One region of the Xanthobacter lutulentifluminis genome, then DNA from elsewhere that is predicted to be linked to it. Evidence: predicted binding sites of a transcription regulator. Region 1 holds the regulator's gene; the other holds the start of a gene.
The links. Region 1 encodes PhoB, which activates phosphate uptake and scavenging genes when phosphate is short. Its sites were predicted from a motif close to TGTCATNNANCTGTCAT; they were not measured.
Positions count from the first base shown of each region.

Region 1 (3,400 bases):
GACATCACCGCGGCGCCGGAGGGCGGCCGGCTCTATGTCCACGGCCGCGAGGCGCGCGATGCCGACTACGAGGAGTTCGTCGCCACCGTGCGTCGCGCCGAGCGGGCCATCGTCGCCGCCGGCGATGCCGGGCGCGACATGCCGGCTTCCCGCGCCGTGCCGGACCTCGGCGCCTTCTCCGGCAGCGCCCGCTTCGTGGTGGGGCCGTTCGAACGGGCCAAGGAGCTGGACCAGATCTCAACCGTGGACGTCTCCCGCGCCGAGGAGCGCGAGGGCGAGGACGTCTGCCGGCAGGGCATCGGCACGCTGGTGGCCCAGCTCGCCCGCCCGCTCACCGTGCGGCTGGAGACCGCCGCCCGCAGCGTCGATCTCGGCGCGCGGCTGGTGGCGGTGCAGACCAGCAAGGGAACGCTGCTCGGCCGCACGGTCATCGTCGCCGTGCCCCCCTCGATCATCGCCTCCGGCAAGCTGCGCATCCAGCCGGCGCTGCAGCCGCGCTACCGCACGGCGGTGGAGAAGATCACGCTCGGCGCCTACGACCACATCGCCTTCCGTCTGCCACGCAACCCTGTGGGGCTCGGCAGCGACGATACGGTGTTCTTCAAGTCCGACAGCCCGCGCGGCTATGCCCTGCGCGCCCGCATCGGCGGCAGCGACCTCTACACGCTGGAGGTGGGCGGCGATGTGGCGACCGGTCTCGCCGACGGCGCGCCGGAGGCTGCGGCGGCCTTCCTGAAGAGCGCGCTGACGCAGGAATTCGGCGCCGATGTCGCCGCCAAGGTCGGCAAGGTGCACGCCACGCGCTGGACCAAGGAGCCGTGGGCGATGGGCGCCTTCTCCTGCGCCCTTCCCGGCTACGGCAACATGCGGCGCGCCTTCATCGAGACCGTTGCCGGGCGGCTCGTGTTCGCCGGCGAGCATGCGCACGAGACGCTCTGGGGCACCGTGGGCGGTGCCTGGCTCTCGGGCGACCGCGCCGCGCGGCAGGTGCTGGGCCTCATCGGCGTGCGCTCGGGCTAGGTGGGTTCGCGGGCCGGGCGAACGTGCAGGGCGTGGCAGGATGCTGCCGCCGTCCGCTAAGGCCGTCGGGCTGCGGCATCGATGCCACCCGCGCACCGGCCGCCGCTTCGACGATCGCCGGGCCTTCGATGCCGTCGGCGGACCGGAGGTCACGCGGACCACGACCGGTGCGCCCCCCGAGGGCGCCTCCAGCTGCGACCTCGGGCATCGGCGCGCCCCTCAGTGGGCGCGGGCGAACATCTCGTTGAACGAATAGCCGGCCCCGCGCACGGTGCGGATGGGGTCCGACTGGCGGCCGCGGTTGATGGCCTTGCGCAGGCGGCCGACGTGCACGTCCACCGTGCGCTCGTCGATATAGACGTCCTGGCCCCACACGCCGTCGAGCAGCTGCTCGCGGGAGAAGACGCGGCCGGGGCTCTGCATCAGGAATTCGAGCAGGCGGAACTCGGTGGGGCCGAGATGGACCTCGCGCCCGGCGCGATGCACCCGGTGGGTCTCGCGGTCGAGCTCGATGTCGCCGGCGCGCAGCAGGGTCGCCACATGCTCCGGCTTGGCGCGGCGTAGCAGGGCCCGCACCCGCGCGAGCAGCTCGGGGACGGAGAAGGGCTTCACCACGTAATCGTCCGCGCCGGTGGCGAGGCCGCGCACGCGCTCGGTCTCCTCGCCGCGGGCGGTGAGCATGATCACCGGCAGGCGCTCGGTCTCCGGCCGGGTGCGCAGCCGCCGGCACAGCTCGATGCCGGACAGGCCGGGCAGCATCCAGTCGAGGATGACGAGGTCCGGCACGGTCTCGCGCAGGCGCGTCTCCGCCTCGTCGCCGCGGGCGACGCTCTCCACGCCATAGCCCTCCGACTCCAGATTGTACCGGAGGAGGAGGGTCAGCGGCTCTTCATCTTCCACGATCAGAATACGCGCCGGCACTGTGCATCACCGTCTTCGTGCTGGACCCGCACCGGCGCTGCCGGTTCGGGAGCTTTGCCTGCCCCGCGCCGACGTTTCCGGCTCAGGAGTGCTGCATGCCCCCGCGCCGGCGTTGCCGGCTCAGGCCTGGGCGGAACGGCCCGGGAAGGCCAGGGTGGTCTCGCTGGAGGCGTCCGCCTTGGGGCGGCTCTCCGGCAGGTTCTGGCCGGTCACCATGTAGTAGACGATCTCCGCGATGTTGGTCGCGTGGTCGCCGATACGCTCGATGTTCTTGGCGCAGAACAGAAGGTGCGTGCACACCGAGATGTTGCGCGGGTCCTCCATCATATAGGTGAGGAGCTCGCGGAACAGGGAGGTGTACATGGTGTCGATGGCGCCGTCGCGGCCCCACACTTCCACCGCCTTGGCCTCGTTGCGGGCGGCGTAGGCGTCGAGCACCTCCTTGAGCTGCTCCAGCACCAGGTCGGAGATGTGCTCCACGCCCCGGACCAGCTTGGCGGGGTGGTACTCGCCCTCGATGGCGATGACGCGCTTGCCCACGTTCTTGGCGAGGTCGCCGATGCGCTCGAGGTCGTTGGCGATCCGGATGGAGGCCACGATCTCGCGCAGGTCGTTGGCGACCGGCTGGCGCTTGGCGATGACGAGGATGGCGCGATCCTCGATCTCGCGCTGCATCTGGTCGACGGTGGCGTCCACCAGCACGACCTTCTGGGCGAGGGCCACGTCGCGGCGGATCAGCGAGGTCACGCCATCAGCGACGAGGCGCTCGGCCTGCCCGCCCATCTCGACGACCTTGCGGCCGATTTCCTTCAGCTCCTGATCGAAGGAAGCTACGGTATGCTCCGGCATCTCAGTCATCCTTCTGCTCGTCAGCCGAAGCGGCCGGTGATGTAGTCGCGCGTCTTGATCTGGGTCGGGTTGGTGAAGATCACGTCCGACGGCGCCACCTCGATCAGCTCGCCGAGATAGAAGAACGCGGTGATGTCGGCGCAACGCGCCGCCTGCTGCATGTTGTGCGTCACGATGACGATGGTGAATTCCTGCTTCAGCTCGTCGATCAGATCCTCGATCTTCGAGGTGGAGATCGGGTCGAGCGCCGAGGTGGGCTCGTCGAGCAGGATCACTTCCGGGCGCACCGCGATGGTGCGGGCGATGCACAGGCGCTGCTGCTGGCCGCCCGACATGCCGAGCGCCGAGGTGTGCAGGCGGTCCTTGGTCTCGTCCCAGATGGCGGCCTTGCGCAGGCACCATTCCACGCGCTCGTCCATCTGCGCCTTGTTCAGCCGCTCGTGCAGCTTCACGCCGAAGGCGATGTTGTCATAGATCGACATGGGGAAGGGCGTGGGCTTCTGGAACACCATGCCGATGCGGGTGCGCACGATGGTGGGGTCGAGCTCCTTGCCGACGATGTTCACGCCGTCATACAGCACCGAGCCCTCGGCCCGCTGGCCGGGGTAGA
Region 1 is NZ_CM195525.1:1,611,052-1,614,451, forward strand. Features, by position in the region: gene V5F49_RS07265 (flavin monoamine oxidase family protein) at 1-1,020, shown strand, start outside; gene phoB (phosphate regulon transcriptional regulator PhoB) at 1,240-1,941, opposite strand; gene phoU (phosphate signaling complex protein PhoU) at 2,062-2,790, opposite strand; gene pstB (phosphate ABC transporter ATP-binding protein PstB) at 2,811-3,400, opposite strand, start outside.

Region 2 (3,400 bases), 1.4 Mb from region 1:
GAAGGCGGCGGGATCGCGGGTGTAGAGGGTCGGATCGGCGATCCCTGCGGCGAGCTTCTCCACCTTCGCGCGCAGGCCCTCGATGGTCTTGGGCAGGCTCTTGAGCGCGTGCTGCTCGTGGAACGACAGCCGCCGCTTCGATGCCGTGGCGCTCTTGCCGCCATCCGGCTCCGCGGTCTCGTTCTCCGCGGCCTTCCCGTCCCTGCCCTTCTGCGCCGGCGCGCCCTTGTCGCGCGCCTCCACGCCACGGCCGCGCTGGGTGACCATGTCGGAATAGCCGCCGGCATATTCGCGGAACACGCCGTCGCCCTCCGCCACGATCACGCTCGACACGGTGCGGTCGAGGAAGTCGCGGTCATGGCTGACCAGAATCACCGTGCCGGGATAGTCGGCCACCATCTCCTGCAAGAGGTCGAGGGTTTCGAGATCGAGGTCGTTGGTGGGCTCGTCCAGCACCAGCATGTTGGAGGGCAGCGCCAGCGCGCGGGCCAGCATCAGCCGCCCCCGCTCGCCGCCCGACAGCACGGAGAGAGGGGCGTTGGCCTGGTCGGGGGTGAACAGGAAGTCCTTGAGATAGCCGATCACATGCTTGGGCTGGCCTCCCACCATCACGGTATCGGAGCCGCCGCCGGTCATGGCGTCCTTCAGCGTGGTGCCGGGATCGAGCGCGGCGCGCTTCTGGTCGAGGCTGCCGATCTCGAGGTTGGTGCCGAGCTTCACGCTGCCGGCGTCGGGAGCGAGCTCGCCGGTGAGCAGCTTGATCAGCGTGGTCTTGCCGGCGCCGTTGGGACCGATGATGCCGATGCGGTCGCCGCGCAGGATGCGGGTGGAGAAATCGCGCACCACGACGCGGTCGTCATAGGCCTTGGCGATGTGCTTCGCCTCGATCACCAGCTTGCCGGAGGTCTCGGCCTCGGTCACCGTGATCTTCACGTTGCCCTGGGCGCGGCGCTCCTCCCGGCGATCCTTGCGCATGGAATGCAGCAGTCCGAGGCGGCGCACGTTGCGCTTGCGCCTTGCGGTGACGCCGTAGCGCAGCCAGTCCAGCTCGGCGACGATCTTGCGGTCGAGCTTGTGACGCTCGGTCTCCTCCTGCTCCAGCACGCCATCGCGCCAGGCCTCGAAGCCGGAAAAGCCCTGCTCCAGCCGGCGCGTCTGCCCGCGATCGAGCCAGACGGTGGCGCGCGAGAGGGTTTCGAGGAAGCGCCGGTCGTGGCTGATGAGGACGATGGCGGACTTCAGCCCGCGCAGCTCCTTTTCCAGCCATTCGATGGCGGGCAGGTCCAGATGGTTGGTCGGCTCGTCCAGGAGGAGGACGTCCGGCTCCGGCGCGATCACGCGCGCGAGCGCCGCCCGGCGGGCTTCGCCGCCGGACAGGGTGGACGGGTCCTCGTGACCCGTCAGGCCCAGCTCTTCGAGAAGATACTGGGCGCGATAGGCGTCATCTCCCGGCCCGAGCCCCGCCTCCACATAGGAGAGGGTCGTGGCGTGGCCGGCGAAATCCGGCTCCTGCGGCAGGTAGCGCACGGTGGCGCCCGGCTGGAAGAAGCGCGTTCCGGAATCCGGCGCGACCAGTCCGGCCGCGACCTTCAGCAGCGTGGACTTGCCGGAGCCATTGCGCCCGACAAGGCACACGCGCTCCCCGGCGGACACGGAAAGCTCCGCGCCGTCGAGCAGTGGCGTCGCGCCGTAGCGCAGATGGATGTCCTGGAGGAGAACGAGGGGAGGAGCCATGCCGCCGGATTAAAGCCCCCCGCGCCGGAACGCAAAGGGGACATGGCCGGCACGGCACCCGCCGCGCGTTTCCCGTCAGGGACACGACCGCCCGCGCCGGACGCAGGAGCGCCCGCTCGGGTGGTCTCGCAATGTCAGTGGACTGTGGTGGATCCGTCGAACCGGGACATCTGGTCCTTGAGAACCAGCTTCTTGCGCTTCAGCTCGGCTACACGCAAAGGATCCGAAGCGGGACTGGAGAGCTCTCGGCTGAGCTCCTGCTCGATGGCTGCATGGCGCCGCTTCAGCTCCTGAAGGTGCGACTGGATGGACATTCTGAGCCACTCCCTGTCTGCAACACTTCATCATCCTGTCATGGGCCCGGCTAAGAGTCGACCGCCTTTCTTGCGTCTCCGGCAACGTCCTATCTTGCAGCGCGGCAAGCCCGTGCCATAGTCATCGGGAATGCGGGGGCGGCGGGCGGCGCGCGACCCACGGTGCGGATGCGGGCTTCGGCCGGCGCGCGCGCCTTGCGCCGCCGGGCCGCACGGGCGGGTGACGCCGCCGGTGACGGAAGTGGGCATGACGAGCGACGACGAACGCGATCTGAGGCTGCTCCTGGAGCGCCTGAAGCAGGAACACCGGGATCTCGACAGCGCCATCGACGCGCTGACCGCGGTTTCAGGGTCGGACGTGCTGCAGATCCAGCGGCTGAAGAAGCGCAAGCTGCAGCTGAAGGACCGCATCAGCCAGGTCGAGGACCAGCTGTTTCCCGACATCATCGCCTGAGGCCCCATCCCGGACACGGTCGGGACGGCCCATTCGCGCCCGCCGCAAGGGTGGCGCGGCGGGACGCGGTGCGACGCATCGGCATGGCTGGGGGCCAGGGCCGGAAAGGCGTCAGGCCCCCACGGGCATCACAGCTGCGACAGCATCGCCTTGGCGCCGGACACCTCGGCCGTGCCGGGCGTCTCCTCGATGTTGAGGCTTTTGACCACGCCGTCCTCGACGACCATGGAATAGCGCTTGGAGCGCACGCCGAGGCCGGCGGCGGAAGCGTCGATGGTCAGGTCCAGCGCCTTGGCGAAGGACGCGTCCGGATCGGACAGGAACACGATCTTGCCGTCGGCGCCGGAGGCCTTCTCCCACGCGCCCATGACGAACGGATCGTTCACCGACACCACCGCGATGGCGTCCACGCCCTTGGCCTTGATGGCATCCGCCTCGTGGACATAGCCCGGCAGGTGGTTGCGGTGGCAGGTGGGGGTGAAGGCGCCGGGAACGGCGAAAAGCACCACCTTCTTGCCGGCGAAGACCTCATCCGTGGTCTTCGGCACCGGGCCGTCCTCGGTGGTCACGCGAAAGGTGGCGTTGGGCAGTTTGTCGCCAACCGAAATGGGCATCGCTTTCTCCGCTGTCTGGGCCGTTGCCGGCCGGCGCCGACAATAGGCGGTTTTCGCGCGGCGAACAGCGCCTGCTCAGCGCGCCGGCACCGTCACCTGCGTCGCCACCGCCTTCGGGCCGTCCACCAGCGTGAGGGTGATCACGGCGCCCGTGGGGTCCACCCCCGCCGGCACGCCGTCCAGCGGCACCACGAAGCGCGCCATGCCGTCCGGCAGCGCCGTCTTCTGCGGCAAAGGCAGCGCCCAGCGCGCGTCCGGCCCCTCGGCGAACAGGTCCGCCTTCG
Region 2 is NZ_CM195525.1:3,025,144-3,028,543, reverse strand. Features, by position in the region: gene V5F49_RS13865 (ABC-F family ATP-binding cassette domain-containing protein) at 1-1,734, opposite strand, end outside; gene V5F49_RS13860 (YdcH family protein) at 1,869-2,048, opposite strand; gene V5F49_RS13855 (YdcH family protein) at 2,296-2,502, shown strand; gene V5F49_RS13850 (peroxiredoxin) at 2,631-3,116, opposite strand; gene V5F49_RS13845 (protein-disulfide reductase DsbD domain-containing protein) at 3,192-3,400, opposite strand, start outside.
Region 2: the regulator PhoB is predicted to act here: its motif matches at 2,074-2,090, upstream of V5F49_RS13860 (YdcH family protein).